Regions from separate parts of the Robertmurraya mesotrionivorans genome, predicted to be linked through region 4. Evidence: riboswitches for the same ligand, from Rfam matches in the RefSeq annotation. Region 4 holds a riboswitch; each other region holds the start of a gene.

Region 1 (8,020 bases), on a different contig from region 4:
ATACTATGGAAGGAAAGTAGGAGAGAAATACATGTTAAAAAAGCTTCTTATCATTATTATCTTGTGCAGTGTAGGCTTTTTCTTACTGCCGTATAGTTTGCCATTAGTTTTTGCTTTAGTTACAGCTATATTTTTAGAAGGATTAGTTGAGTTTTATAAAAATAAACTTAGGATTGCACGAGTACATGCTGTATTAGCATCATTCTTAACGTACATATTAGGTTTAGTAATCATTGGCTATCACTTTTTTACTTTAATCATTCAACAAACTCTTCGTTTGTCAGAGAGCACTCCGACTTTTGTAAAGGATTTTTATCGGAGTACACTTTTACCAATAATGGGTAGCCTAGAAAGATATTTACAAACACTTCCAGAAGAAGTGTTAAAATCGATGGAAAACACAATAGAGTCAAGTATCGCTTCCTTAGATGCCTTCTTACAAACTATGTTTGAAACCATCATATCTTTATTAACAGCCATTCCTGGTTTTTTAATTGAATTTTTAGTATACTTGGTTGCTTTATTCCTGTTTTCTTTAGAGCTACCTAGATTAAAAGAGAATATAAAAAGACATCTAACAGAGGGAAGTTTAAAGAAAGCATCCCTTGTCATAAATCAGCTCACATGGGCAGGGGTTGGCTTTATAAAGGCTCAGCTTTTTTTAAGTGTAATTACCTTTGTGATGGCATTCACAGGATTATGGATTTTAGGTGTTTCAAATAAAACTCTTTTATCATTATTAATAGTCATTGTTGATATATTACCTATTTTGGGTACAGGCTCCGTTTTAGTTCCTTGGGGAATTGTGGCAATATTACAGGAAAATCAATTGCTAGGAGTAGGCTTAATTATTTTATTCGGGTTAATCACAGTAATTAGAAGGATAATTGAGCCGAAGGTATATTCGAGCAGTCTAGGGATTTCTCCACTAGCATCTTTAGTAAGTCTGTATATAGGCTTTAAGCTTATTGGTTTTCTTGGATTATTTTTAGGCCCGGCTATCGTTATTGTTTACGATACGTTAAAAAAGGCAAATGTTATTAAAGTAAACTATAAAATATAATAATGAAAAGCCATCGATGGATGGCTTTTCGTTTTTATTCCCAATCTTCATATTTGACAATTCCGCCTGTTAAATCAAGCTCTGATCGATCTCCTTTGTAGTACAGCTTTCCATTTTCAGATACAATCAAGTTTTCGTACGTATAAACTTTTTTCCCACTCGGTAAGATGATGATGATCTTTTCCCCTGGTTCGTCCTCCTTAGGTTGATCGGTTACGTTAGTATTATTAGCGTAAAGCTTCGCTACTAAAAGAAAAAGTACGATGAGACAAACTAGTAAAAAAACAATTTTCAAACTTACCCAAGGTTTATACGTCATGTATTCCTTCAATCGACTCACTCTTGTTCTCCGCCTTTACTTCAATCTACCTTTAAATCTATGCAGGAATAAGATGGAAGTTTCCTTTTTTTATAAAATCTATTAAACTACTTTAGAATGGTTTTTTAAAATAATAGACGGTAAATTTACATCAATATTGGTAATGTATGATAGAAACATACAACAAACGTCCTGATCTTCAATAAGAAAAAGAAAACGACAAGTACTTGCTAGGTCAATTGTCCAATTTTTTAAATCGACAAATTGTGATATGTTATGCATACATACGAAAATGAGGAAATAAAGGAAATGGAAAAGATGAAAAAAAATATTACATTAATTTTTAAAACGATTGATGGTGTCTCTCTTTGGAAAATTAATAGAATGCTAAAGAAGCTTTCTAGATCAAAATTAATGATTTTGGAGCAAATAAAGGATGAAAAAATTGTTATTCATCTTCCTTCCAAAAAGGAGAAAGAAGTAACGAGTCTCGAAATGAAAAGGCAATTACTTAAAGAATTAGTTCAATTGGATGGTTTTGAATCCTTCAATGTAAGTGTATTAGAAAATTGTCGACCAATTTACAAAGAACAAATTACTCAATTTGGTCTGTATCGTTGGATTGAACTTCCCTTGCCAAATCAGATTCAATACGAATATAATTTTGCTGAAATGAAAGAATCAATAATTAATAATTATGAAATGAGACCGATCATGTAGAAACAAGAGCCTCCCCATTTGGGGAGGCTCTTGTTTAATATGCGTTAGAATCCATGTACAAGCCGCCTCCGCTTTTTACCTAAAAAAGGGCGTTTGACTATTCGCACATTTTGGGTTTCTTACATAGGATATATTGACTTACAACTAAGGAGGTAATTTAAATGTCAGAAACATTTGGTGGATACGGCGGAGGTTTCGCTCTGCTAGTAGTTTTATTTATCCTTTTAATTATCATTGGTGCTTCTTGGGGCTATGGTTTCGGTTATTAAAAATTAATTAAAACTTTAAAGGGGGGAATTTAGATGTACGGATACGGATCTCCTTACAGCGGTTGCGGTTATCCAGCAGTTGGTGGAGTTGGGTACGGTGGTGGCTTCGCGCTAATCGTTGTACTTTTCATCCTATTAATCATCGTTGGTGCTGCTTGCTTTAAGTGGTAATAAAAAAGAATGAAGGTGGGGTTTCTCACCTTCATTCCTTTATAAACGAAAGAAGTGTTTTGTATTTACATACAGTGTTTCATATGTCTTTTCCACTGAGATAGCTTTCAATTCAGAAAGTTGTCTTATTGTTTGATGAATCATGTTGGGGTGTGTCATTCTTCCGCTAAACGGTCCTTCAAAGGGCCAAGGACCGTCTGTTTCCACCATCATCTGTGAAAGGGGAAAACGCTTAGCGATATGTTGAATTTCTTTTTCGTAAAAAAGGTCAGGAGTAAGCGATATGAAGTGTCCGTTTTGAATGATTCGATCCATATCTGTGTCTGCTCCTTTAAACCAGTGAAAATGAGCATTTTCAATACTATGCCTTTCTAACAGAGAGCAAACGGTTGGCACGTCATCATAAATTGCATGAAGCGAGATAGGAAAGTTTTTCTTGCTAGCCAGCTTTATCCACTCTTCAAGAAGTTCTATATACGGTTCCAGAGAAGAGTTCCAGGAAGTGGAAGTCCGTAAGTAAAAGGGGAGGCCAACCTCTCCAACCGCTATCATCTCATCGAAATGTGTGTACACCCATTGAAAAAGGTCTGCCATTTCTTCGTCTGAACCTATTGCTTGCTCAGGGTGAAATCCAAATGCTGTTTTGACATGTGGGTATATCCTTGAAAGATAAGCGTTTCTTTTACAGGATTCTAAGTCATAGGAAACGCTTATGAGCATTTCAACTTCGTCAAGTGTCTCCATCATCGTATGAATCTCTTCATCTAGGTACTTATCTAGATGTAAATGGCAGTCTGTTATTTTCCTCATTTTTGATCAACCTTTTCTTTTAAAAAATCATGAATCATTTTTTTGTAACGAAGAAATTCTCCGGAGAACATCATTTCCTCGTTTCTTGGTCGCGAGAAGGGAACAACAACCTCTTGTTTGATTCTTGCAGGTTTATCGGATAATACGAGTATTCGGTCGGAAAGAAAGAGTGCCTCCTCTATATTATGGGTAACAAAAATAATTGTTTTTTTGTACTGATCCCAAATCGAAAGTAGCCATAACTGCATTTCCTGACGAGTTAACTCGTCTAAAGCTGAAAATGGCTCATCTAAACATATGATGGGCTGGGGACTTAGAAGTGCCCGTAAAAATGCAACCCTTTGCTTCATACCCCCTGAAAGTTCGTGAGGAAAAGCATTTCTATACTCCATTAGCCCCGCTTTTCGCAGCATCTCCATAGCCATTTCGTAATCCTTTTTAGCTTTCAGCTCTTGGCCAAGAACGACATTTTGAATGATTGTTCGCCAAGGTAGTAAGGAAGGGGTTTGGGGCATATAACTAATATGTCCTCTGTTACCTGTAATGTCATTTCCTTCGAGTATAATGGACCCTGCTTGTGGAGCCTGCAGGCCACCGATTAACTGGAAAATCGTACTTTTTCCACTTCCGGAGGGACCAAGAATCGTTACGAACTCCCCGTTCTTAATAAAGAGGTTGAGATCATGTAAGATTTGTTTATCTCGATAAGAAAAAGACACATTTTGTAATTCAAGATGCTCCACGATTGTTCCCCTCAGCTTTCCAACGAATTATAAATCTCTCCAAACAATTAATCATGATAAAAAATAACAAACTTAATGCCATAATGAGAAAAATGGCAACAAACACGCGATCTGTTCGAAACGATGAGGAAGAGAGTGTCATATAGACTCCAATACCATTTTCTGATCCTAACCATTCAGATATAACGGCTCCCATGACACTGTAAGTCGCTGAAATTTTCAGACCTGAAAAGATTGAGGGAAGGGCAAACGGAAACTCAAGTTTCCAAAATAACTGTCGTTTTGTTGCTCCTGCCATTTGCATATAATGGAAGAGATCTGGAGCAACCTGGCGAAATCCATCCATGGCTGAAATCGTAATTGGAAAGAAACAAACCAGAGTGATAACAATTAATTTTGGTAATAGACCGAAGCCGAACCATATAACAAGAAGTGGAGCAAGTACGATAATGGGTATATTTTGCGATAAAATGAGAAGCGGATATAAAGATTCTTTTAAAAAAGGAATATTATGTAAAATAAAGGCAGTTAACAGACCTACGGTAACTCCAGAAACAAAGCCTAGAAAAATAAGCTGAATGGTGGATGTAAGATGTACAGAGACACTGCTCCAACCATTTATGAGTTCGTTAAAAATTTGTGATGGAGTTGGGAGAAGCCAAGTTGGAACCTGAGTAATTCTTGCGGTGAATTCCCAGCCAATGAATAAAAGGAGGAGAACAAAAATTGGTCTCCACCCTTTTTGTAATTTTTGTATCATGAACGATATTTCTCCGTAAGTGTATCCATTTTTATTCCACCTGGTTGATAAAGAATCTTCACCTGCGAAATAACATTGCTGCTTCCCATTTCAATCATCTTTTCGTTCATTTTCGTAATGACTGCAAAAAGTTCCTGAAGATCACCCTCCATAGTTGTTTCCAAGGGATGAACCTCATACTTTACTCCTGACGCATCAATAATGGCTATTGCTTCATCTACGTAAGGAATCACATTTTCACCGTTTTTTGTCTTAGGGATAATTTGTATACTAACAAGCGCGTTTGCCATATGACCAACTCCTATTGTGGTAAAAATTCATTAGTAAAGGCTTTTTCTGCATCTAACTCTGATTCTAGTAACCCATTTTCAAGCATCCAAGAAGCATAGTTTTCCCATACTTCTAAACGTTGCTGACCCCATTGGTCTGCATCGTCTTGATATTTGGTTGCAAGCCATTCCTGACTTTTCTTAACAAGCTCTGCGTCAAGCTCAGGAGCAGCTTTGATTAGGACGTCCGCCGCATCGGAAGGATTGTCGATAGCAAATTCATAGCCTTTTGAAGCCGCTTTAACAAAAGCTTTTACTGTTTCTGGATCGTTGTTAATCATGTTTTCACTAGTTGTTAACACAGGTGTATAGTAGTCTAGCTTTTCGGAGTAATCGGTTAAGTAGACCATATTTATGTCTTCTCCTCGTAATTCCGCTTCCACGCCTGTCCAACCGTAGTATATCCATGCAAAGTCAATATCACGTTCAACAGCGGTAAAGAAGTCTGCATCGCCTATGTTTACAATATTCACCTTTTCTACATCTGCTTGTTCCTGCTTCATAAGTGAGTCGATGACGGATTCTTCAACAGGTGAACCCCAACCACCATATGTTTTTCCTTCAAAATCCTTAGGAGATTGAATATTTTTAGATGCCGGTGATGCGAAACCAGATGTGTTGTGTTGAATGACCGCAGCTATAGAAACAAGCGGTACCCCTTGTACTCTAGCCTGTGTAATGCCCTCTTGATAACCTACACCAAAGTCTGCTTTCTCAGAAGCAACAAGTTGGTCAGCACCAGCCTCTCCAGGCATCTGAATGGTCACATCAAGACCTTCCACTTCAAAAAAGCCTTTTTCTTTTGCGACATATAGCCCTGTGTGATTTGTATTTGGAGTCCAATCAAGAACGACAGTCACTTTTTTTAATTCAGCACTTGATTCCTCCTTTTCTGTTTGTTGTTCATTTGTTCCTGAACATCCTGCGAGTAATACAGAAGCTGCTAATGCAGCTATCCATTTTGTCATTACTTTCTCCTCCAATGGTATAAGTAGGAATATGAACTGGACTTATAGACGTCAAAAAACGCCGCAGTTTTTGAACCGGGCGCATATATTTAAACAAGTTTATTGTTTAAAGAATATGTTCCCTACGCTGGTATCATCCAGATCAGGTTCAAAGGGTCAGCATCAATTGGATGCACTCTCAACCGGTCTTCAACCGGTCCCCCTACAATTCTTACCTATTTAGTTTGATTTCTATCTCATTATAGCAGAAATTATTTTCTTGAAAAGGAAGAACTTTCTTGAATAGATGAACATAATGATATGTTTGTTATCGCTTTTGTAAAGAACACATTGCAAACTTCATACAGTCACGATAAGATTGAAGTTATGGATGAATTTGTGTAAGGAAAGAAAGGAATTTCTATAATGGCAAAAAATTTTAAAGATGATGTACAATCGCGTCGCACATTTGCGATCATTTCCCACCCGGATGCTGGGAAAACGACATTAACAGAAAAGTTATTGTTATTTGGTGGTGCAATTCGTGATGCGGGAACAGTTAAAGGAAAGAAAACGGGTAAGTTTGCAACGAGCGATTGGATGGAAATTGAAAAACAACGTGGTATTTCCGTTACGTCGAGTGTGATGCAATTTGATTATAATGACTGTCGAGTGAATATTCTTGATACACCAGGTCACCAAGACTTCAGTGAAGATACGTATCGTACTCTTACAGCTGTTGATAGTGCGGTCATGATTATCGATTCAGCAAAAGGGATTGAGGAGCAAACCTTAAAGCTATTTAAAGTGTGTCGAATGAGAGGTATTCCGATTTTTACCTTTATCAATAAGCTTGATCGTCAGGGGAAGTCTCCATTAGAACTATTAGCTGAGCTAGAAGAGGTTATGGGAATAGAATCATATCCGATGAACTGGCCGATCGGTATGGGGAAAGAATTTCTCGGTATATATGACCGTTTCTACAAGCGAATCGAACAATTCCGTGTGGAAGAGGAAGAACGATTTGTTCCGTTAAATGAAGATGGAGAAATCGAGGGAGATCATAAACTAAAGCAATACTCCTTGTATGACCAAACGTTGGAGGAAATTATGCTTTTAAATGAAGCGGGAAATGAATTTTCTCGTGAAAGAATAGCAAATGGGGAACTAACACCTGTATTCTTCGGTAGCGCCCTAGCGAACTTTGGTGTTCAAACTTTTCTAGAAACATATCTTCAATTTGCTCCTGCACCTCAAGCTCGGGAATCTACAGAAGGGGAAATTGATCCGTTATCAGAGGATTTCTCAGGCTTTATTTTTAAGATTCAAGCAAATATGAATCCTGCTCACAGGGACAGAATTGCATTTTTACGTGTTTGTTCAGGAAAATTTGAAAGAGGGATGACAGTCAATATTCCACGCTTAGGAAAGTCAATGAAGCTTTCTCAATCAACACAGTTTATGGCTGATGACAGAAACACGGTTGATGAAGCGGTTAGTGGAGATATTATTGGTTTGTACGATCCAGGTACGTACCAAATTGGAGATACATTGACAGTTGGGAAAAACAACTTTCAATACGAAAAGCTTCCACAATTTACTCCTGAACTCTTTGTTCGAGTTTCTGCTAAAAACGTAATGAAGCAAAAGTCTTTTCATAAAGGAATTCAGCAGCTTGTTCAGGAAGGTGCCATTCAGCTCTTCCGTACGGTTCGAACAGATGATTATTTGTTAGGGGCCGTTGGTCAACTCCAATTTGAGGTGTTTGAGCATAGGATGAGAAACGAGTACAATGCAGAAGTATTAATGGAAAGATTAGGTTCAAAAATCGTCCGTTGGGTTGAAAATGAAGAAATTAATGAAAATCTTTCTAGCAGTCGAAGCCTATT
Region 2 (8,020 bases), 260 kb from region 4:
AAAGCTGCGAATGAAAAAGGAGTTCCAGTCGTGCTTGATCCTGTTGGAGCTGGTGCAACACCATACCGCACAAATACCGTTAAACGACTTCTATCTGAAGTGAACGTTAGCATATTACGTGGAAATGCTGCCGAGGTGGCCAACGTGATTGGAGAAGAATGGCAGACACGCGGAGTTGACGTAGGAACAGGTGAAGGCAATATCGCAGATCTCGCTCGTATTGCAGCACAAAAATTACATATGACCGTTGTGGTTACCGGAAAAGACGATGTTGTTTCTGATGGTGAAGAATCGATTATTATTTCAAACGGGCATCCCCTTCTAACAAAAGTAACTGGGACTGGTTGCTTATTTTCATCAGTCGTAGGAGCGTTTGTAAGTGTTGAAACTAATCATTTACTAGCGGCTGCAGGAGCCTCAGCCTTTTATGGAGCAGTTGCTGAGCGTGCAGTTTTAGCGACAGGAGACCATCATGTAGGCACTTTCCAGATGGAATTTCTTAACCAACTTATGCTCACTTCATCCTCTGATGTGGTAGACCTTGCCAAAGTGTATTCAAAAGTCACAACCATATAAGGAGCATAGGGAAAATGGAATTTCTAAAACTGTATTTTATTATGGGCAGTCAAGATTGCATGGATCGAACACCTGAAGAAACGTTAGCTTTAGCGATTGAAGGTGGAATAACGTGCTTTCAATACCGAGAAAAAGGGAGCAATTCTCTTGGAGAGATAGAGAAGTACGAGCTTGGAAAAAAACTACGAGAACTCTGCGCGAAACATAGGATACCATTTATCGTCAATGATGATTTACCACTCGCTATTGCTCTTGATGCTGATGGAGTTCATGTTGGCCAGGACGATGAAAATGCAAAATATGTGAGAGAGACAATCGGTCCTAACAAAATTCTTGGTGTATCAACTCATACGGTTGAAGAGGGACTTCAAGCTGTTCGAGACGGAGCTGATTACTTAGGAATTGGACCGATGTATCCTACGATTTCAAAAGAGGATACCGAAAAACAACAAAACTTGGATATCTTTTCTGAATTTCGTAACGCAGGAATCTCTCTGCCTCTTGTTGCGATTGGTGGAATTAATTCTGTCAACGGAGAAACCGTTATGAAAGCAGGAGCAAATGGCCTAGCGATCATTTCCGATATTTGTCGAACCAGTCATATCCAACAGCATACCAAGCTTTTACGTAGATTAGTTGATGAATTTTAGTCAAAGAGAGGTCATTCACTATGGTAAATAAGGCATTAACCATTGCAGGTTCAGATAGTGGTGGAGGGGCTGGCATACAGGCCGATCTGAAGACATTTCAAGAACTAGATGTGTACGGAATGTCAGTGATAACAGCTGTAACCGCACAAAACACAACAGGGGTACAAGGTGTCTATAGTGTTCTTTTGGAAGGAATTAAAGAACAACTCCAATCGATTGCTGAAGATTTGCGTCCAGATGCGATCAAAACCGGGATGTTATTTAACAGTGACACCATTGAGGCGGTTGCGAGATTTATAGAATTTTATGAGATGAAACACATCGTCGTAGATCCGGTGATGATTGCAAAAGGTGGAGCTTCACTTTTACAAAACGAAGCAGTAAAAGCATTAAAAGAAAAATTACTGCCACTCGCGACTATCGTTACTCCAAATATTCCCGAAGCAGAGGTGCTTACAGGAATAAAAATTGAGACGATGGATGACCGAAAGCAAGCAGCAAAATTGCTTCATGTCATGGGTGCTGAATCTGTCATGATTAAGGGCGGCCATGATCAAGGAAGTGAAGAAATGATTGATCTTTTATATGATGGACAGCAATTTCACACCTTTACTTCGAGTCGTATTTCCACAAAAAATACTCATGGCACAGGCTGTACCTTTTCCGCTGCGATAACCGCACAACTCGCAAAAGGAAGCCCGGTTGTTCAAGCGGTGCAAGTGGCAAAAGACTTTATACAGGCAGCCATTGAGGATGATCTAAACATTGGATCCGGTCACGGTCCAACCAATCATTGGGCTTACAAACGAAATAAAGCAAAAATCGGAATCAAATAAAATACAAAATTAGCTAGGGGTGCCTTAAGGCTGAGAGGAAACTTTCCAACCCTTGAACCTGATTTGGTTAGAACCAACGTAGGGAAGCAATCATTTTGCGTGAGCTCTATTATGAGGAAGAGCTCCATGTAAGAATGTGAAGACTTGCCAAGATTGGTAAGTCTTTTTTGTTATCCAAAACAAACCTATAGGAGGAACCACAATGACCGACTTATTAACGATTGGAAACACACAGCTACATAACCGTCTACTAACAGGAACAGGCAAATTTTATAATCACAAGCTAATGAAAGAAGCACTAACTCAATCCGGTTCACAGGTTGTTACTGTCGCTTTAAGACGAGTCGACTTGAATGCTACTGGAGAAGAGAACATTCTAGAAGACATTCCTAAAGACATGATTTTACTTCCGAACACATCGGGAGCAAGAACCGCAGACGAAGCGGTTCGAATTGCACGACTTGCAAGAGCAGCCGGTATGGGTAATTGGATTAAAATCGAAGTCATTTCCGACCAAAAGTACTTGCTTCCCGACAATTACGAAACGGCTAAGGCAACTGACATCCTAGCGAATGAAGGGTTTGTCGTTCTACCTTATATGAGCCCTGACTTAATGGCAGCAAAAGCGATGCAAAATGCTGGAGCAGCAGCCATCATGCCACTTGGATCTCCGATCGGTTCAAATCGAGGAATTCGGACGAAGGAACTGATCCAAATTTTAATAGAAGAAATAGAGCTTCCAATCATTGTTGATGCAGGAATCGGAAAGCCATCTGAAGCAGCCGAAGCGATGGAAATGGGGGCAGCCGCTGTACTGGTAAATACAGCCATTTCTACAGCAAAGGATCCCGTTGAAATGGCCATCGCCTTTGATCTAGCAGTCAAGGCTGGAAGGAAAGCCTACCTAAGTGGAGTAGGACCGACGACAACGACAGCACAAGCGTCATCTCCATTAACAGGATTTTTAGGGTAGGTGAGTGAAATGTCATTTTATGATGAATATGTAAAAATAAAAAATTACCCATTTGACGACTTTTTTTCCTCCATCACCACTCAAGACGTAAAAAAGGTTTTGCAAAAAGAGAGACTTCATACAGAAGACTTTTTAATTCTTTTATCTCCAGCAGCTGAAAATTGTTTAGAAGAAATGGCACAAATCGCTCATAACCGTACCGTACAGCATTTTGGACGTACGATTCAATTATACGCACCACTATATTTAACCGATTATTGTGTGAACAAATGTACGTACTGCAGCTTTAGTATCGATAACGACTTTCCACGTAGAAAACTGACATTGTCTGAAATTGAAGAAGAATCGAAGGCGCTTGTCAAAATGGGTTTACGCCATATTATCCTGCTAACGGGAGAATCTCGCCTACATTCCTCAGTCGATTATTTGTGTGAAACGATTGATGTGATGAAAAAGTATTTTTCTTCTTTATCCATTGAGATACAGCCATTAGACACTGAAGAGTACCGAACACTTGTTGCTCGTGGTATTGATGGATTAACCGTATATCAAGAGGTGTACAACGAAGAAATCTATAAAGAGCATCACTTAAAGGGACCGAAACGGAATTATCGCTATCGACTAGATGCACCAGAAAGAGGTGCTCAAGCTGGCATGAGATCCGTCAATATCGGAGCACTACTAGGAATGGATGAGTGGAGAAAGGAAGTCTTTTTCACTGGACTTCATGGTCATTATTTACAAAGAAATTATCTTGAAACGGATATTGCTCTATCATTTCCTCGAATTCGGCCAAACCTTGGTGGCTTTCAACCAAAGGTTGATGTAACAGATAAAAATTTGGTTCAAGCAATGCTAGCATCCCGTTTATTTTTACCACGTGCAGGTATGACTCTATCAACGAGAGAAAGCGCGGATCTAAGACGTCACTTACTTCCATTGGGAGTGACCAAAATGTCTGCCGCCTCATCAACCGTTGTTGGGGGCTATGCCAATAAAGAACACACACATAGCCAATTTGAAATATCGGACAAAAGAAGTGTGGCTGAGGTAAAGGAATCATTAAGAGAACTTGGCTACCAACCTGTCGTAAAAGATTGGGAGATACTGACACATTCATCATAAGGAGAGCCACATCATGCACTATGAAGATATCAAGCAAAGAATTCTCACTTTTATTGAAGATGAAGAAAGAGATTCATTTGATTCATTAGCTTTACAGGTTTTCGCCTATCAGTACGAAAATAATCGTATTTACAGGAAGTTTTGTCGATCAAGAAAGATTAACCCATCGATGGTTGAATCGTATCAGCAAATTCCTCCTGTACCAGTAAGTGCTTTTAAGGAGGCCGACATTGCTTGTACACCGATTGAAGAGGCGGAGACGTATTTTCAAACAAGCGGAACGACAAGTGGAAATCAAGGGAGAAATTTTCACCGTGACTTAGAGGTGTGGACTTCTTCAATGAAAACTCATTTTGAAGAAAATATCATGAAAGACAAGAACCTAGTGAAAATGGCTATACTATTTCCGAATCCAACGGAAATGCCAAATTCCTCTCTGTCACAGTATTTGTATACAGCCATTCGCAACTACGGAACAGAGGAGAGTGTTTATATCGCTAGCAATGGAGCTTATGATTTCGAAAAGCTTGTCTCGTTCATTGAAGAATCTGAACGTACAAACACCCCTGTATATTTGTTAGGGGCTACGTTTTCCTTTATCCATTTTGTTGAGTACACGAAAGACAAAAACCTCCGATTTCAATTACCAAAAGGAAGCCGTTTAATGGATACAGGTGGTTCTAAGGGTCGAGCCATCGAAATGAGTTCAGATCAATTTAAACAAATGGTGGCAGAAGCGTTTAACTTACCCGTTGAGGATTGTGTGAACATGTATGGAATGACTGAACTAAGCTCCCAGTTCTACGATCAAAACGGATCTGGTCGACAAAAAGCCCCTCATTGGGTAAGAACAGTTGTCATCAATCCGGAAAATGGTTTGTGTGTACAAGATGGAGAGCGAGGAATTCTCGTTCATTATGATTTAGCCAACTTCCATTCGGTCCTTGGGGTTATGGCGGAGGACTTGGGGATTGCAGAAAAAGATGGATTTTACTTGTTAGGAAGAAGCGAAGGGGCAGAAGCAAAGGGCTGTTCCCTCGCCGTAGAGCAGTTTCGTAACGGAGTAAGTAAATGGAACTAAAAATTGGTTGTGTCCCAAGCATGATCTCACCATCTTATGAAGAACGTACGTTTGATTCTCTAACACTTCTTGTACCAAAACTTACGTGTGAGGAACTGAAACAAGTCGTTTTACATCTAAGACAGCAGCAACTAAAGCTACAAGCACGGAAAACGAATGACATTATTGACATCCTTGACCAAGCCATTCAACTCTGGCTTGACCCGAACTATCACTATAGAAAACTAGCGGAAGAGCTTCTTCCAATTGTAACGGGATATGACTCGGAAATGATACGTGTGTTTTTAGATTCGTATTTACGTTCCTTTCGTAAAGAAAAGCTGCAAAGAATGGTAGAGGTGGATTTCCCCAATCCTCTCGTCCTTGACGGCTTTCGTCCACGTTCATCAGGAGGCTTAACAAGAGCATATGGACCAGAGCTCATTACGCATGTATTTTCCGGAAATGTTCCTGCCTTGCCGCTATGGAGTTTAGTGAGTAGTCTTTTAGTTAAGTCTAGTACACTTGGGAAGCTCTCCTCCTCCGAGCCTTTGTTTCCTTCTCTGTTTGTTGAAACATTGAGAGAGATTGACAGAGACTTAGCGGAATCAATCGCCATCATTTGGTGGAAAGGTGGAGAAGAAGAATTAGAGAGTATAGCATTCTCTTCGTCAGAAGCAGTGATCGCATATGGAAGCGAGAAGTCCATTGATTCTATTAGAAAAAAAGTTCCACCTCACGTCAATCTACATGCACATGGACATAAACTAAGTGCTGGCTTTATAGCAAAAGGCTGCTTACAGCGTGTTCTCGTAACCGAAACTGCCAGGAGGGCTGCGAAGGATGCTTCTCAATTTGATCAACAAGCCTGTCTTTCTCCTCATGTCTTTTTTGTCGAGGAAAAGGGGAATGTCTCGGTACGTGAATTTGCTAGTTTGCTAGCGCAAGAAATGAATAATTATGAGGTGAAAATGCCAAGAGCTAGATTAAGCGAACAGGAAAATCAAGCGATCATTCAGACTCGCTCAACCTTTCAATTTCAAGCCTTTCAAACGAAAGATATAGCACTTTTCGAAAGCGAGAAAAGTACTTCTTGGACGGTTGTTTACGATAAGAAAGCTACTTCGTTTCCGATATCGCCATTAAACCGCTTTGTGTATGTGATTCCCGTTCAGTCCATTGTCGATGTACCTTCCTATCTTAATGAAATACGAGGATTATTACAAACCGTTGGGGTCGCCTGCACTCCAAACAACTTTCGTTCCATCATAGAAGTGCTCGGTCAATGTGGAGTCAATCGACTTACCTTTCTAGGCAGAATGGGAGAACCAGAACCTGGTTGGCATCATGATGGCAGACCTCATTTAGCCGATTTGGTTCGTTGGGTCGACGTGGAGGCTAGCATAGAAATCGAAATGGATGCGTATGATCCGAACCGAATATAAGGGGAGAATGGAAATGCAGCCACCATATATACAATTAAAAGAGATTGGTCTTACCTATGACAAAGATCAAAAGGATACAATCCGTCAATTTTCCCTTGATATGAAGGAAGGGGAATTCATCAGCATCGTTGGAAAAAGTGGCTGCGGAAAAACGAGTCTGCTCCAAATGATTGCAGGAATGCAAAAGCCTACCACTGGAATGATTACAATAGGCGGACATGAGGTGAAAGAACCGGTCGAAGAGCTTTCATACGTTTTTCAAAAACCTATTTTGCTAGAATGGAAGACGATCTTGGAAAATGTCGTACTTCCACTCCAGTTAAAGAGAAAATTGACAGAAAAAGATATGCATAAGGCAAAGGAAATGCTAGATCGTGTCGGACTTACGGATGCGATTCATAAATTTCCATATGAGTGTTCGGGAGGAATGCAGTCAAGAGTGGCAATCGTACGAGCTTTACTTGATAAGCCACGAATCCTTTTGATGGACGAACCATTTTCTGCACTAGATTCTTTTACCAAGGATCAGTTACATGTTCAACTTAATGAATTAATCAATACGTACAAACCAACCGTATTATTTGTCACTCATGATCTGCAGGAAGCATTTTTCCTGTCTGACCGGATTATTCTTCTAGGTGGGGAACCTGGAAGAATTCTTCAAGAGTACCAAGTACCGTTTACTCGACCACGACAGAAGTCTATTTTATTTGATCAGTCTTTTTTCAACTTTCAGCAAGATATGAATGAGAGGCTTCAACTATGAAGAAAATCTATCTATATTCGACTCTACTATTTATTTCCTTGCTTATTTTGTGGGAGATGATTGTAAAGGTGAAGAAAATATCACCGTTAATTTTACCCACACCAACAACGATTGCAGAAAATCTTTTCACCCTGTTACTTAGTGGGTATTTTCTGCCACATATTTTCACAACCCTAGTTGAAATTATTAGCGGATTTTTTGTAGGTGCTCTCATCGGAATCGGGCTAGGCCTATTGGTTTCACAGTCGAACACCCTTCGACTTGTTCTGAAGCCTTATATTATCGCAACACAAGCGATGCCAAAAGTCGCTTTAGCTCCGCTTCTCATTCTATGGTTTGGGTACGGATATACGCCAAAGATTTTGATTGTCGCATTAATCAGCTTCTTTCCTTTATTTGAAAGTACCATAACGGGCTTATTAGTAGTCGACAAGGACCGGTTAGCCCTTTTTCAGCTATTAAAAGCAAGCAAATGGCAAACCTTGTGGAGACTGCAGCTACCGACTGCCATCCCTTACTTGCTTTCGGGTATGAGGGTGGCGCTTGTCCTTAGTGTGGTTGGAGCGGTTGTTAGTGAGTTTATCGGTGC
Region 3 (8,020 bases), on a different contig from region 4:
TGCTGAAGAGTATACTTGGGCAAAGTTTCTTATTTTTCCTCATCTAGACTTAACCGTGTTTGCCCTCCAAGATAAGATTTTGCAAAATATTACCTTAGCTGGTTCCCTATTCATTCTTACCGTATATTATATTGTGTTTATGATTGCGACGTTTGTTTATTTTCAAAAACGTGATGTGAGTATTTAAATCCTACAAAACAAGGAGAGAGGTAGAAATAGCTACCTCTTTTCTTTTTGTGATAAAGTAGGTGTAGCATTTCTTAACGAAAGAGAGTGTTATAGAAAAATGACAAAAAAACTATATTATGAAAATGTGTATCAATCCACTTTTGTAGCAACTGTTACGAAAAGTGAAGACGATTATATTGTACTAAGTGAGACCGCCTTTTATCCTTCTGGTGGAGGGCAACCAAGCGATACGGGAACGATTAACGGAAAAGTAGTTTCGAATGTGGAAGAAGTAAATGGAGAAATTCGACATTATATAAATGACTCCATTTCTGTTGGTTCTAAAGTTGAGGGAATTATAGATTGGGAAAGAAGATTTGATCACATGCAGCAGCATGCTGGACAGCATATCCTAACTGCCGCATTTGTAGAATTATATGGTTATGAAACCATCAGTTTTCATCTTGGGTCAGAAAAAGTAACAATTGATCTCAATGTAGAGAATATCTCTTCTACAGAGCTGGAAAAAGTCGAGCAATTAGCTAATCAAATCATTCTAGAACATAGAAAAATAGAGACTAAATGGGTTTCAAAAGAGGAAGTAAGCGAATATCCGTTACGGAAAACCCTTTCAGTTGAAGAAAATATCCGCTTAGTAATCATTCCAGAATTTGATTATAACGGCTGTGGAGGTACTCATCCACAAAATACAGGTGAAGTTCAAGCCATTACTATCTTGGGTACTGAACGACAAAAGAAAAAGACAAGGGTCGAGTTTGTATGTGGTCACCGTGTTCGAAAGCAGATTCATGATAAGACAACTGTTGTATCAAAGTTAACAAGTCTCTTACATGCACCTCAAAATGAACTAGAGACTGCTGCCCTCCGACTCATTGATAGAAATAAAACACTTGAAAAAGAAATAAAGGTTTTACAAGAAACTATTTTACAGTTTGAAGCTCAGGATTTATTAAAAGAAACAACAAAAGTTGCGCACCATAGAGTCGTTCAAGCTACTTTTGCAGATAAGGGCCTCCAAGAGCTACAAACCATTGCTCGATATGTTTTGGCTATTGACCCTGAAGTCAATGTCCTTTTCGTTTCAGCGATAAATGGGAAACTTCAATTTGTGTGTCAAAGAGAAGAGTCGGCTATCAATATGAAGAATCTTGCTCAATCGATATTGCCAGTGATAAATGGAAGGGGAGGAGGAAATGAAAAACAGGCACAAGGAGGTGGAGAGGCTAAAACGATAACTTCTGATGCACTCCTTACAATGCTTTTACATCAATTGAAGTGAATGAGATTCCAGTAAGCTCTAAAGGTTACGATAATATTATTATGTAAACTAATAAACGTGAGGGATTTGCCTTGAATGAAGATTTACTCCAAAAAGCAGAAGAATTTATCAATCTTTGCTATTTAGAACTAGAAAAGGATCATGTTACCTTGTTAGCAAGATTGGAAGAAGTAAAAAGTTCGATTCGTAAGACGGGAACATATGAACATACATATGAAGAACTTTCCCATGGGGCAAAGATGGCATGGAGAAATAGTAATAAATGTATTGGACGTTTGTTTTGGGAGTCTTTGATTGTTAAAGATTGTCGTCATTTACATCAATCCGATGAGATCATCCATGCACTTTTCGAACATATCAAATTTGCGACAAACAATGGTCATATTAGACCGACCATTTCTATTTTCAAACAGGAAACAAAGGAACATTCCATACGGATTTGGAACCACCAGCTTGTTCGATATGCTGGATATGATACACAGCACGGATTGATTGGAGACCCTCACTCTATTCCATTTACAAAGGTGTGTGAAGAGCTAGGGTGGGAGGGGAACCATACAAATTTTGACCTTTTACCTCTAGTGGTTCAAGTAAATCATGAAAAACCAAATTGGAAAACTATCCCTCCGAGTCTAGTTCTTGAGGTCAATCTTTCACATCCGGAATATGAATGGTTTGAAGAACTAGAATTAAAGTGGTATGGTGTACCGATGATTGCTGATATGCGTCTTGAAATTGGTGGAATACAATACACGGCTGCCCCTTTTAATGGCTGGTATATGGGAACAGAAATAGGGGCTAGAAATTTAGCGGATGAAGACCGATATAATGTGTTGCCTTTAGTTGCTGATCACATGAAATTAGATTTGTCTAGAAATAGTAGTCTTTGGAAGGATCGAGCGCTACTTGAAGTGAATCGAGCGGTTCTATATTCCTATAAAAAGGCTGGAGTAAGTATTGTTGACCATCATACCGCTGCGGCTCAGTTTAAGTTGTTTGAAGAAAGAGAGAAAGAAAAAAGCCGGAAATTAACAGGCAATTGGACTTGGTTGATACCCCCTGTTTCTCCCGCATTAACCCATATTTTTCACCAGCAATATGACAATAGCATTCAATTGCCAAATTATTTTTATCAAGTGGCTCCTTACGAAAAGAAATAGATTTTGTCTATTTCTTTTTAATTAAAATAAAACGCTTCCATATCAAAAGAACTATTGTTAATATAGGTATAAAGTACAACCTATAAATGGGGGAGCAATCATGAATATCACTGTTCGAAAAAAAATTATAGGTAGTTTTGTTATTGTTTTATTCATGTTAGTAGTTGTAGCAAGTGCTGGGATTTTTCAACTTTATTCAGTAAACAATACGTATCAATCATTCTTAAAAGAAGAAGTAGGTCAAAAGCTAGAAGTGAAAAATCTCCAAGAGCAAATGATTAGAAAATCAGCAGCCGTTCGGAGCTTCCTACTCACTGGAGAAGCTGACTATATTACAGAATACGATGAGGCAGTAAAGAGCTTTGATAACTCTATGAAGAAATTAAAAACAACAATCACTGATAAGGAGTTATTAAATACGTTAACTGCTCTTGAGGAAATGTCAAAAAATGATTCGAAGTTTGCTCAAGACCAAATACAAATGAAGAAAGACAATGATGAATTAGGTTATTTAATTCTAGCAAAATCAACTGCACAAACGTTAGGTATGCAGTTTAATGCAAAAGTAAATGAACTTCTATCTATTCAGGAAAAACATTTAGACCATGCGAGTAGCTTGACCACAAAAAAAATAGATGGAATTGTCACAATAATGATTGTAATAAGTGTATCTGCGATTCTTGTGGCATTAGCACTAGCGACAATTATAAGTCTACAGATTGCAAAACCAATTGTTTATGCATCTAAAGCTATTGAGAAGGTTGCGAGCGGAGACCTTTCTATTGATGAGATACAAGTGAAAAATAAAGATGAAATAGGGGCAATGATACAGTCTGTCAACTTAATGGTTTCTGGATTAAGAGAAGTAGTTGTTCAAGTTAGAGATTCATCAGCTCAAGTTGCAGCTAGTAGTGAACAACTAAGTACAAGTGCGCAGGACAGTACTCAAGCAAGTGAACAAATTTCTCATATTGTTGAACAAAACTCAGAGGGTATGGATCTGCAACTACAACATTTAACCAAAATTCACACATTGATTGAAGAGATGTCTAGCAATATAAATTTAATTACAAAAAGTAGTGAAAAAATGCTCGTCACAGCTGATAATACGTTTCAAGTTACAGATCAAGGAGCATTATCTATCGAAAAAGTTGTTAACCAAATGAATCTTATCAATGATGGAGTTTTGAATGCTTCAGAAATCATTCGTCAGTTAGGGAGACGCTCGAATGAAATTACTTCTATCCTTAATATGATTACCACTGTTGCAGATCAGACGAATTTGCTAGCCTTAAATGCCGCAATTGAAGCTGCAAGAGCAGGTGAACATGGCAAGGGATTTGCTGTAGTTGCTGACGAAGTAAGAAAGCTCGCGGAGGAATCAAAAAAATCAGCCGATCAAATTACAAAAATGATTTCTTATATCCAATCTGAGACGGATCTAGCCGTTTCAGCAATGGAAGAACAGTCTCACAAAGTATCTGAAGGATTCGAATATAGTCAGGATGCAAAGAAAGCGTTTGCTCTTATTGGAGAGTCAATGGGAGACGTAATTGAAAAGGTATCAGACGTTTCATGTGCCATCGAGCTACTAAGTATGCATAGTTCAAATGTCGTACAAGCAATTGACGATGTAAAAGGAATCGCAGAAGAAAGCGTTGCAACAACTAGAGAAGTAGCAGCCGGAACAGAAGAAAACGTTGCTACCCTCCAAGAAGTAACCGCAAGTGCTCAAGACCTATCAGGAATGGCCGAAACCTTACAACAGCTAGTTCGCCGATTTAAAATATAAACATGAAAAGCATCTAGTTCCAACTAGATGCTTTTCTATTTAATTTTATATGATATAATGAAAACGAAATTATAACTACATACGAAGAAACCACAAGGGGAGCGTCATGCTGAGAGTGAACGTTTGTTCTGACCCTTTGAACCTGTTAGATAATTCTAGCGCAGGGATGTGGACTGACTGAATTTTTCGTGCAATCATGTCTATCTACGCTCTCCTTGAGGTTTCCAAAAAGGGGAGATTTTTTATATGGGAAACAAACGATTAATCATGATGATTGAAGCATCTTTTTTTGCAGCCTTTGCATTAATTCTAGACCTTCTTCCATCGATCAAGCTATCGCCTAATATTTCCATTTCATTTGCGATGCTACCTATTTTAATTATTGCCTTTAGATGGGGATTCGTTGCTGCAACCGCTTCTGGCTTTTTATGGGGACTATTACAAATTGCCATGGGTGATGCCTATATTCTAACTCCGCTACAGGGCTTCATTGAGTATTTTCTGGCCTTTGCGTTTATTGGATTTGCAGGTTTCTTTATGAAAAAAATTCAGGTAGCACTTACTGAAAATAAAAAGAAAGCCCTTCAATGGATGATAGTTGCCACATTCGTCGGAAGTGCGGCTCGTTATTTTTGGCATTTTATCGCGGGATTTTTATTCTGGGGAGAATATGCACCGGATGGGATGTCTCCATTCTTATTTTCACTAGGCGTGAATGGTGGTACAATGATTGGGGCAGCCATCTATTGTTCCGTTATTTTATTCTTATTAGTGTCTAGCTCACCAAGATTTCTTCTCCACAAAAGGGTTTCCTCTTCAGAGACCATGAAAAAAATATCGTAATCTAACACTCGTCCAATGTTTTGGACGAGTTTTTTGTATGGTTTTTCCTCAATGAGACAAACTATCCCAAGAACTAACATTAAAATGGAGGATTTTATGAAAAAAACTTCATTTATCATTTTTTTGGTCATCTTTACACTGTTCCCTCATCATGGGCATGGCCAGGAAGTGAAAAAGGCAGCTATTATTATTGACGATTTTGGCGGTGGTGTGGGAGGTGTAAAGGATTTTCTAGAAGGTGATGTGAGAATAACGGCGGCTATTATGCCTTTTAATGAACTTTCTAAAAAGCATGCAGAATGGGCATATGAAAATGGCTTAGAGATTATGGTACATTTGCCTATGCAGCCAAAAAAGGGAAAGGCCTCTTGGTTAGGGCCGAAGCCAATAACGAATGACTTATCAAAGGAAGAAGTAAGAAAGAGAGTCATTGATGCTATCGATAGTGTTCCTCATGCTATGGGATTAAATAATCATATGGGCTCGCTTGTCGTTGAAAATGAGGAGATTGTCAGAATTATTGTCGAAGTAGCAAAGGAAAAGCAGCTATATATTGTAGATAGTGCAACAAGTCCAAAATCAAAATTTGAGGAAATCACTGAGGAATTAAATGTACCTTTTATTAAGCGAGACGTGTTTTTGGATGATATCTGTTCTGTGAATCAGGTCAAAAAACAAATGCTTATCCTTGCAAGGATTGCGGAGAGCAGGGGAACCGCTGTTGCAATTGGACATGTTGGTACATCAGGTAAGGTATGCTCGTTAGGTGTTACTGAGTCAATGACTGAATTTAAGCAGAAGCATATAAAGGTCGTCCCGGTATCCGAACTGTTATCTGATTCCATTCGATCAAAGTATTTTCATCTATATTAAAATTGGCTGTCCAGTGGGTGGGATCCTCCCATTCATTGGACAGCCTTGTTTTTTATTGATACATGCTTGGAACTTGATTAAGTTCAACATTCACATCGTCTGAAGTATACAAAAGTATGGATACGGAACCCCCTCTCACTTTTGAACGTATTAAGATAGGATGCTTATAGTTGTTCATAAAAACAAAGTCAGGCCCATACCAACTGACTGTTGCATCGCGACCTGGAGGAACATAAGGGACACGTTTGGAGTGAGAATATCGTTTCACGATTTTTAACCCTGCTCGATCCACAGCATTAAAGAGTGTAGAAGACACTTGGCAAATACCTCCGCCGACCCCCTCAGAAAGCTCACCTCGAACAATAATAGGAGCTGGCGTATATCCACGTTCTTTTGTCCGTTGACCAACCACCTCATTGAACGAAAAGGTCTGACCTGGAAATAGGACGTAGTTATTTATCGCTTCGGATGATATTCTTATATTATTTGTTCTTGAGGTATTGTAGCTATTGAAATAAGTGACATAATATCCGATCGCTTGTTGTCGAATTCTTGACAATAACTCACTATCTACCTCTGGGAAAATGGATTTTTTAGGTACTTTAAGCGTTTTAGCACCTTTACTATAAAAATAGGAGTGATATAGGGTATGAAATGCTCTCTTATCGAGTTGATATCCCAGCTGCTCTGGCTGTAAATTTCCATGTTCATCAAGAAAAGCATTTTTCGGCTCTATGTATACTTGTTGGGAAAGTTCAGCAGTTAAGATGTCAAGATGATGCAAGTCCATAAGAGGAGTATTGGGAAGAGGAAAAACTAGTTCTTCACGATCTACACTCATTATGGGTTGATCATTATCAATCAATGTAAGTACATCGTGATTGGCTGGTTGTTGAATAAGCATGAGAATAGATAAAAGTCCAGTTAATTTCAATCGTATCATCCTTCCACTTAGGTACCATGAGTATTATTCCAAGTTCATGATTTCCTTATGCGGGGATTAAGAAATGAAAAAGACTGGGAATTCCCAGTCTTTTGATTAAGCTTTTTCAGTTGTTTCTTGCTTTTGTTTAGGCCAGCTCTCTACCCCTTTTAATCCAGGGATACTATCTTCAAAAAACACAGGGTCAAGACCTTGCTTACGTTGTTCAAGGTAATTATCAAGTGTTTTAAAAGCAATATTACCAAGTAAACCAATGGCAATAAGGTTTGTAAAGGACATAATGGCCATTGCTAAGTCAGCCAAATCCCAAACAATTTGTAAGCTTGCAACAGCACCGAAAATGACCATTCCAACAGCTAGAATTCGGAAAATAATTAAGGTAGCTTTACTTTTATGAACAAATTCTATATTTGCTTCCCCATAGTAGTAGTTCCCAATAATTGAAGAAAATGCAAACATAAAAATGGCAAAGGTTAAGAAGAGACTTGCCCAACTTCCAAAATGTTCACCTAAAGATGCTTGTGTCAGTTCAATACCTTGAAGACCTGTCGTATAAGAGTCAGACAGTAAGATAATAAATGCTGTAGCTGTACAAACTACAAGAGTATCAAAGAACACACCTAGTGCTTGAACAAACCCTTGCTTTGCAGGGTGAGACACAACTGCAGTCGCAGCAGCATTTGGTGCACTACCCATACCAGCTTCATTTGAGAATAACCCTCTTTTTACACCCATCATAATCGCAGCACCCATGCCACCACCAATTGCTTGGTCGATCCCAAATGCATTTTTAACAATAAGTGCTAAAACGCCTGGTACTTCCTGAATATTCGTAATGATAATGTATGCGGCTAAAATAATATAAAAGAATGCCATAATCGGTACGATAACAGACGAAAACTTTGCGACACGTTGTACTCCGCCAAATATAATTACGGCCG
Region 4 (8,020 bases):
GCCAAACTCAAAGTTCCTGATGATGTAGCCATTATCGGCTTTGACGATATTGAAGCTGCATCATTCGCAAGTACACCTTTGACGACAATCAGAGTGCATACGAAGGAGATGGGGAAAACAGGAGTAAAACTTTTACTAGATAGCCTGAATGGAAGAGAACTTCCATTAACCGTGACCCTGCCGACCAAATTGGTGATCCGGGAGAGCTGCAAGAAAAATAAATAACTTTTTAGGAGGTGATTTTCGGAAAATACAACCATGTATATCTTGTTCCACGATTTAATGCCCCCCTGCACAGCATGAAAGCTTGCAGGGTGCAAAGTGACTGCCATCACACGCAATGGGCAAAAACTAACAAACTACTCCACCAATGAACGGGAGCTAATTCTATTATATAGTTGCTCCCAAACGTCAGCAAGAAAACGAACTCATTATAAGAGGTAATTTTAGTTATTGTTATTTCAAAAATGACTGAGGGGGCGTTTATTTTGAAAAAGCTTTTAAAAACGGTGGCGTTTGCTGCCGCGTTGACAACGATTGTAACTGGATGCAATAAAGCTTCCGGGGGTAGTGAAGCAAGCAGTGATAAGACGGTTGTAAACTTGTATTCGACAGTAACGAATGAAGCAGATAAAATTACTCTGCAAAATGTGGTAAAAAAGTTTGAAACGGAAAATCCTGATATCGATATTAAAGAAAATTATCCTGCTGACGGGTATGAAGGAATGCTGCGAGTCAAAATGGCGGCAAATGATATGCCTGACTTATTTGATACCCACGGCTGGGCGATTCACCGTTACGGGGAATATGTACAAGATTTAAAAGATATGGACTGGGTGAAGGATCTTGATCCGGCACTAGAGCAAATTTTAAAAGATGAATCTGGAAAAGTCTATGCGTACCCTCTAAATCAGGCAAAAGACGGACTTACATATAACGCAACATTGCTAGAGGAATATGGAATTGAACCGCCGACAACCTTTGATGAGTTCATGACAGCACTTGAAACCATCAAGAAAAAAGGAAAGGGCGAAGTGACTCCACTTTGGTTTGCTGGTTCTGATAAGTCAGCATTCGGACAGTATTTTGATCAGTTTTCCACACCACTATTAATTACTGGAGAACAAAACTTCCAAAAAGAATTGCTAGATGGGACGTTTGATTGGTCAAATTATACGTTTTTAGCGGAAAAACTAAAGGAAATGCACGATAAGAAGCTACTTAATGAAGATATATTGACGGCCAAGAATCATCAGATGGTCGACTTAATGGCGCAGAACAAAATTGGATTTATTGTTGGTGGCGGAATGCTTGGTCCCTCTGTTGAAGAGTTAAACCCAGAGGTCAAGCTTGGGGTCATTCCCATGCCTGTGATCGAGGAAGGTGACGAGCCAAGCTGGATTGGTGGGGAGCGTCATACATTAGCGGTTTGGAAAGATTCTGAAGTCAAAGAAGAAGCGAAAAAGTTCTTAGAATTCATTTCGCAGCCGGAGATTGTGAAAGAGATTGCGGAGGGGACTTCTCTTCCAAGTGGTCTGACTAATACTGAATCGAAAAACTATTATTCTGAATACTACGAAAAGTACAAGGATGTTAAAGTGGAACCTTACTTCGACAGAATTTACCTTCCAAGCGGTATGTGGGACCCAATGGGTGCTACTGGTCAAGAATTATTATCCGGAACAATGAAACCGGACGAAGTTTCGAAAAAGATGGAAGAGGAATATAAGAGATTGCTAGCGCAGAAGAAATAGTTTTGTGATGGAGGAAGGTGATCGCCTCTCCTCCTAATCTAACATTCTAGGAGTTGGTGACGTTGATAGGAGTGGAGACAAGAAGCAAGTCGATGGCCGGCTCTTCTGTAGAAGTGAAAAGGAACCTTAAAAGGCGGAAGGAATCCTCGCTTTGGTGGATGTATCTTCCAGCTCTAGCTGCTGTCTGCTTTTTCATCCTTTATCCTTTTTTAAACGGGATTAAAATTTCTTTTACAAACTGGAACGGATTTTCACAAACGTACGACTACGTGGGGTTCAGTCAATATACGAGGATGCTGAAGGACCCGGATACGTGGCTGGTAGTAAAAAACACTCTGCTGTATGGTGTCGGCAGTACCATTTTGCAGAATGTGATTGGTCTTGGGTACGCACTTTTATTAAATCAAAGAATCTACATGAGAAATTTTACGAGGACGATTGTGTACCTTCCGGTTATTATCAGCCCGCTGATCATGGGATATATCTTCTACTTTTTCTTTGCTTTCCAAGGCGGGGCACTGAATGATCTGCTTGTATTTTTCGGATTGGATAAAATTAATGCATTAGGCGATCCAAAAATTAATATTTGGTTGATCGTTTTCGTTAATACCTTCCAGTTTGTCGGGATTGCGATGATTATTTACCTGGCTGGGTTGCAAAGTATTTCAAAGGATTATTACGAAGCGGCACAAATTGACGGAGCGTCTAGTTTTCAGCAATTTAAAAATATCACCCTGCCGATGTTAATGCCTTCAATCACCATCAACATGGTTATTAACATTATTGGGGGATTGAAATTGTTCGATGTGATCGTCTCGCTGACAGGTGGCGGACCGGGCTATGCTTCGCAATCCATGTCTACGTTTATGTATGACCTTTATTTTAATAGACAAGATGCGGGATATGCAGCGACGCAAGGTGTATTTATGGCCATCATCATTTTGATTCTTAGTCTGGCAGCGCTTGTGTACTTCAAACGGAAGGAGATTGAGGCGTAATGGACTATATGGGTAAAAAGAAAAAGTGGTTACTCTCTGGAGTCGCGCTTTTGATCTCAGCCTTTCACCTAATTCCTTTTTATATTTTGATTACGACAGCGTTAAAGGAAAGGGGAGATTTTAGTTCGAAATGGGTGTTTCCCAAGGTTCTGGCGTTTGAGAACTTTGCGGAGGCGTGGGAAACGGCGACTCTTGGCAATGCGCTTTCGAATACCACGATTATTACCTTTGTAAGTGCTTTATTATTGATTGTTTTTGGCTCGATGGCCGCCTATCCCTTGGCCAGAAGGCAGACGAAACTAAATAAATTTGTTTTCATGATATTTATTGCGGTAATGGTGATCCCGCCTTTAACCGCTTTAGTTCCATTATATAAGCTCGTAGTCGACATCGGAATGATGAATACTCTCGAAATTGCCATCTTGAATAACGTGGCGTCCTTCCTTCCATTAACCATTTTCTTGTATTCAGGCTTTATTCGCTCGACGATCCCAAAGGAATTGGAAGAAGCCGCAAAAATTGATGGTGCTAGTACACTGGGAATCTTTTTCCGGATTGTATTCCCTTTGTTGAAGCCAGTTACGGCATCCATTTTAATCATTTCATGTGTATTCATTTGGAACGATTACCAATTCGCCATCTTCTTCCTTCAAGCAGAGGAAGTTAAGACCAGTACAGTTGCACTGGCACGATTCTTTGGGGAAAATGCCAACCAAATGAATCTTGTCGCTGCCGCAGCCATCATGGCTGTACTTCCAATGGTCGTTTTGTTCCTACTATTGCAGAAGCACTTTGTTAAAGGGTTGGCATCTGGATCGGTTAAAGGATAATTTACGAGAAAAAGCATCATATATTTAAACTAACTTAAAAAATTGGAGGTTCACTTATGTCTAAAATTACTTTTCTTGGCGCAGGTAGTACAGTATTTGCAAAAAATGTGTTAGGAGATTGCATGTTTGTTGACGCGTTGGACGGCTTCGAATTTGCCTTATTTGATATTGATGAACAGCGTTTGCGTGATTCCGAACAAATGCTGAACAATTTAAAGGAAACTCTCGGGAAAAACCTTACGATTAAAGCGTATACGGATCGGAAGGAGTCTTTAAGAGGCGCGAAATATGTAATCAATGCGATCCAGGTAGGCGGCTATAAGCCGAGTACCGTGATCGATTTTGAAATTCCGAAAAAATATGGCTTACGGCAGACAATTGCCGATACAGTTGGAATCGGAGGGATATTCCGTAACCTAAGGACGATTCCGGTTATGCTTGATTTTGCAAAGGATATGGAAGAAGTTTGTCCGGATGCCTTATTTATGAATTATACCAACCCGATGGCTGTTTTGACTGGGGTCATGAATCGTTTTACAAATATTAAAACGGTTGGCCTATGTCACAGTGTGCAGGTTTGTACAAAAGATTTATTTGAGGCATTGGGCATGGACCGTACAGGTGTGAAGGAGAAAATTGCCGGGATCAATCACATGGCGTGGCTGCTTGAGGTTAGCAAGGATGGCGTTAACTTGTATCCTGAAATTAAGAGAAGAGCCCGTGAATTGCAAAAAACAAAGCATGGCGATATGGTTCGATTTGAGCTAATGGATAAATTCGGGTTTTATGTGACTGAGTCATCTGAACACAATGCTGAATATCACCCGTACTTTATCAAATCTCGTTACCCTGAGTTAATTGAGCGTTTCAATATTCCGCTTGATGAATATCCACGTCGCTGTGAAAGGCAAATTAATGACTGGGTAGCTATGAGAGAGGATCTGGTTAACAATAAATCTTTGAATCATGTTCGTTCCCGTGAATATGGATCGCGCATTATTGAAGCAATTGAGACAGATGTTCCGTTTAAATTTGGTGGTAATGTCTTAAATACCGGAAGACTGATTAGCAATCTTCCAGAGAAAGCTTGTGTCGAGGTGCCTTGTATCGCGGACCGTAGCGGAATCACCCCAACTTATGTGGGAGACCTTCCAGAGCAGCTCGCAGCATTAAACCGTACGAATATCAACACGCAATTGCTGACAATCGAAGCAGCAGTCACGTTGAAAAAGGAATATATTTATCAGGCTGCTTTGCTTGACCCACATACCGCTGCTGAGTTATCCATGGACGACATTATTTCTCTATGTGACGACTTAATTGAAGCACATGGTGAATGGCTGCCAAAATTTAAAAGTGAGACTGGCGTAGCCATTACATTATAGGTCCTAGTCGAAGTTTGTCCATCGTAAAGGAGACCGGATTCTGAATGAATCCGGTCTCTGTTTTTATTACTTATGCGAATCTGCTGCAAACGAGTTTTAAGATGGAACATATTAGTATAATACCAATACCTTTACGAAATGGAATTATTAGATTATTATAATGCTTAATTGAATAAATAACTTCTACTAGGGGTGCCCTATCTTCGGGCTGAGAGAAAAACGCAAAGTTTTTTAACCCTTTGGACCTGATCTGGATTATACCAGCGTAGGAAAGTAGCCAACCAGTGAATGAATGTAACCATTCTAAAACTAACAAGGCCAGGTCCAATTATTATTGGAGCTGGCTTTTTTGTGTTACATAGAGAAACCATTTCAGAGTATTCCCTTGTAAAGTTCATCACGCGTTTGTACATAATTTATAATTTGGTTATTCAGGTGCTACATGGTTGAAGACTGTTATTGCCTTAAAAGAACCATTAAGTGCTTTATTAATAAATAGGAGGATATTGTAAATGAGAAAAACACACAAACTTACATTAACAGCCATGATGATTGCCATTGGGACACTATCGAGTAATCTCCTTTATATTCCAATCGGATTTACAAAGGTATTTCCCATTCAGCATTTTATCAATGTGTTGTCAGCGGTCCTATTAGGTCCATATTATGCAGTTGCTCAAGCACTATGTGTTTCCATATTGAGAAACATCATGGGAACCGGCTCAGTTTTTGCTTTTCCTGGAAGTATGGTTGGAGCATTTTTGGCTTCTCTTTTCTTTTTAAAAACAAGTAAGATTTATATGGCTTTTTTAGGTGAGGTAATTGGTACGGGAATCATTGGGGCCATTCTTGCCTACCCGATTGCCATATTACTGCTGGGGCAAAAAGCGACCTTGTTTGGATTTATCCCTTTATTTATTTTTAGTTCTCTTGTGGGCGCATTTTTTGCTGCTATCATTCTATCAATCTTATTAAAGAAAAAAATAGCTGTTTTTATTACAAAATGAATTTAAAGGAAAATATTATCATCTAACTTTGCAAGTAGGGAACTTTCGATGAAAAACTTATTTTATTACAGATGTCGATTCAGTTACAAAAACCATTGAGAACTATGAAGCCTCTCAAAAGCTAGCCGTGTTACCCGGGGATATTAATTATACATATTACCAACAAACTCAAAGCTTTGTATCATTACTTGATAAGTAGCTGGCTAATATGAATCTAAAATAAGATATAATGATTATGTAACCTTTTAACGATTATTTAAATGGTTAGAATATAATAGAGAAATTGGGAGGTAAACTTAATGACTGAAGCAAACAAATTTCCACTTATATCAGGTTATCTTTCTCTTGATTTAGTGAACACGGAAATAGTAAGACGTGGTCAACGTCAGGATTTATTGCTCTCGGAAGAGGATTTGATGGACTGGCTTCATGTAATAAAAGAGGAAAACTCTTATTGGGATGATCAGCTATTCTTAAAGGTCAAAGAGAGGATTGGACAAGTATTATTATGTATTCTAGAAATGCGGACTGTTTTAAGAGACTATTTTGAATTAATAACAGATGGACAGTCATTTCCTGATCAATTTATTGTTTTTTTAGAAAAAATTGTCGAAAAAGCACCATTCACTTATAAATTAATGCATAAAAAATTGATTCCCATTCCTGTTGGTGAGGTAGAGAATGCCCTTTTATCGTTGATTGCCTTTGATGTATTAACTTTAATTGATACAAAAAAGCTGTCCTCCCTCAAACGATGCTCCAATCCGGATTGTGTACTTTTATTTATTGATGAAAGTGGAAGACGCAAGTGGTGTTCAATGAAAATATGCGGAAACAGAAAAAAAGCAGCACGGTTTCAACAACGTAAATCCGATAATTAATGAAGAACCGACTTATTTCAAGAGTTGGTTTTTTTTTTGCATACAATATAACTAACCCTTAAAATATGTTTTGACAGGTTAGTTATATTGATGTATAGTAAAAAATAAGTAGAAGGAGGGGAAATAATGGATCGCGCTACAACAGTAAAGCGAAAAGCAGCACATTTATTTCACGTACGTTATTTATCTAAAATGAAAGGGAAAGGGAGAAGTCCATTAAAGGTAAATGTAAAGGACATAATAACCGGGTTAATCGGTGGATTTTTAACCATTTTTGCGTTAGTACTTTTAACAAACATGACAGCAGCCGTATGGTTAATGGCTCCCTTTGGTGCTAGCTGTGTGTTGGCATTTGGTGCATGGAACGCGCCTTTATCACAGCCGAGAAATATTATTGGGGGACATTTTGTTTCAACATTCGTTGGATTAACCATATATCAGTTATTGGGTAATGAACCTTGGATGATTGGTTTAGCTGTCGGTTTAGCGATTGCGTTTATGATGATTACAAAAACGACTCACCCACCAGCAGGGGCAGACCCACTTGTTGTTATGCTGGGCGCGTACAGTTGGAGTTACTTAATTACACCGGTATTAATCGGCTCGGTGATAATTGTTTTCTTTGCGTTGATTATTAATAATTTGCGAAGTAACCGGGAATATCCTACATTTTGGATATGATTAAGAATGTTCAGGAGGGAATAAAGTGGAAAACTATATCTTTAAACAATTAAGATTTGTTCGGGATAATACGATTGGTCATGTGGCAGAAATGAATGATGAGTCATCACTTTCCATTCCAGAAGGATTCAATAACAATATTAAATGGAATCTCGGGCATATATATGTCGTGCAAGAAAAGTTCGCCTTTCATTTCACTGGAGAAGAAATGAAGATACCTGATCAATTTACAGAATTATTCAGTCCAGGCACTAAACCAAGAGATTGGGGAGAAGAGGTGCCACCAATTCATGAATTAATCTTATTACTCGAAAATCAAGTCCGTAGGATTGAGCAAGTATTGAAATTTAGGATCAAAGAAGCTGTAGAACAACCTTATACAACATCCACAGGTCTTACATTATCAACAGTAGAAGAATTTCTTAGCTTTTGCTTATACCATGAAGGCATGCACTTTGATACGATTAAATCAATCAAACGAATT

Evidence for each region. Region 4 has a riboswitch for thiamine pyrophosphate ahead of thiW (energy coupling factor transporter S component ThiW). Riboswitches for the same ligand answer to the same signal wherever they lie in the genome.
Region 1: linked by a shared signal. The riboswitch ahead of ACRX5O_RS13275 (ABC transporter substrate-binding protein) and the one ahead of thiW (energy coupling factor transporter S component ThiW) in region 4 are both predicted to bind thiamine pyrophosphate.
Region 2: linked by a shared signal. The riboswitch ahead of ACRX5O_RS04750 (thiazole synthase) and the one ahead of thiW (energy coupling factor transporter S component ThiW) in region 4 are both predicted to bind thiamine pyrophosphate.
Region 3: linked by a shared signal. The riboswitch ahead of thiT (energy-coupled thiamine transporter ThiT) and the one ahead of thiW (energy coupling factor transporter S component ThiW) in region 4 are both predicted to bind thiamine pyrophosphate.

What each region holds. Positions count from the first base shown of each region.
Region 1 is NZ_JBPCCH010000007.1:94,243-102,262, forward strand. It holds gene ytvI (sporulation integral membrane protein YtvI) at 32-1,063, shown strand; gene ACRX5O_RS13235 (hypothetical protein) at 1,098-1,403, opposite strand; gene ACRX5O_RS13240 (hypothetical protein) at 1,692-2,102, shown strand; gene ACRX5O_RS13245 (YjcZ family sporulation protein) at 2,264-2,371, shown strand; gene ACRX5O_RS13250 (YjcZ family sporulation protein) at 2,405-2,542, shown strand; gene ACRX5O_RS13255 (TatD family hydrolase) at 2,582-3,352, opposite strand; gene ACRX5O_RS13260 (ABC transporter ATP-binding protein) at 3,349-4,095, opposite strand; gene ACRX5O_RS13265 (ABC transporter permease) at 4,082-4,855, opposite strand; gene ACRX5O_RS13270 (thiamine-binding protein) at 4,852-5,145, opposite strand; gene ACRX5O_RS13275 (ABC transporter substrate-binding protein) at 5,157-6,152, opposite strand; TPP riboswitch at 6,255-6,366, opposite strand; gene ACRX5O_RS13280 (peptide chain release factor 3) at 6,558-8,020, shown strand, end outside.
Region 2 is NZ_JBPCCH010000002.1:128,165-136,184, reverse strand. It holds gene thiM (hydroxyethylthiazole kinase) at 1-576, shown strand, start outside; gene thiE (thiamine phosphate synthase) at 591-1,226, shown strand; gene thiD (bifunctional hydroxymethylpyrimidine kinase/phosphomethylpyrimidine kinase) at 1,247-2,062, shown strand; TPP riboswitch at 2,068-2,164, shown strand; gene ACRX5O_RS04750 (thiazole synthase) at 2,265-3,035, shown strand; gene thiH (2-iminoacetate synthase ThiH) at 3,045-4,160, shown strand; gene ACRX5O_RS04740 (LuxE/PaaK family acyltransferase) at 4,174-5,241, shown strand; gene ACRX5O_RS04735 (acyl-CoA reductase) at 5,232-6,665, shown strand; gene ACRX5O_RS04730 (ABC transporter ATP-binding protein) at 6,679-7,431, shown strand; gene ACRX5O_RS04725 (ABC transporter permease) at 7,428-8,020, shown strand, end outside.
Region 3 is NZ_JBPCCH010000005.1:77,793-85,812, forward strand. It holds gene ACRX5O_RS10710 (DUF2705 family protein) at 1-187, shown strand, start outside; gene ACRX5O_RS10715 (alanyl-tRNA editing protein) at 287-1,468, shown strand; gene ACRX5O_RS10720 (nitric oxide synthase oxygenase) at 1,540-2,628, shown strand; gene ACRX5O_RS10725 (methyl-accepting chemotaxis protein) at 2,729-4,420, shown strand; TPP riboswitch at 4,506-4,604, shown strand; gene thiT (energy-coupled thiamine transporter ThiT) at 4,667-5,263, shown strand; gene ACRX5O_RS10735 (divergent polysaccharide deacetylase family protein) at 5,360-6,136, shown strand; gene ACRX5O_RS10740 (VanW family protein) at 6,189-7,079, opposite strand; gene ACRX5O_RS10745 (alanine/glycine:cation symporter family protein) at 7,176-8,020, opposite strand, start outside.
Region 4 is NZ_JBPCCH010000002.1:388,537-396,556, reverse strand. It holds gene ACRX5O_RS06070 (LacI family DNA-binding transcriptional regulator) at 1-225, shown strand, start outside; gene ACRX5O_RS06065 (ABC transporter substrate-binding protein) at 489-1,754, shown strand; gene ACRX5O_RS06060 (carbohydrate ABC transporter permease) at 1,847-2,752, shown strand; gene ACRX5O_RS06055 (carbohydrate ABC transporter permease) at 2,752-3,582, shown strand; gene ACRX5O_RS06050 (alpha-glucosidase/alpha-galactosidase) at 3,639-4,967, shown strand; TPP riboswitch at 5,146-5,256, shown strand; gene thiW (energy coupling factor transporter S component ThiW) at 5,480-5,974, shown strand; gene ACRX5O_RS06040 (CGNR zinc finger domain-containing protein) at 6,274-6,855, shown strand; gene ACRX5O_RS06035 (HPP family protein) at 6,982-7,536, shown strand; gene ACRX5O_RS06030 (DinB family protein) at 7,562-8,020, shown strand, end outside.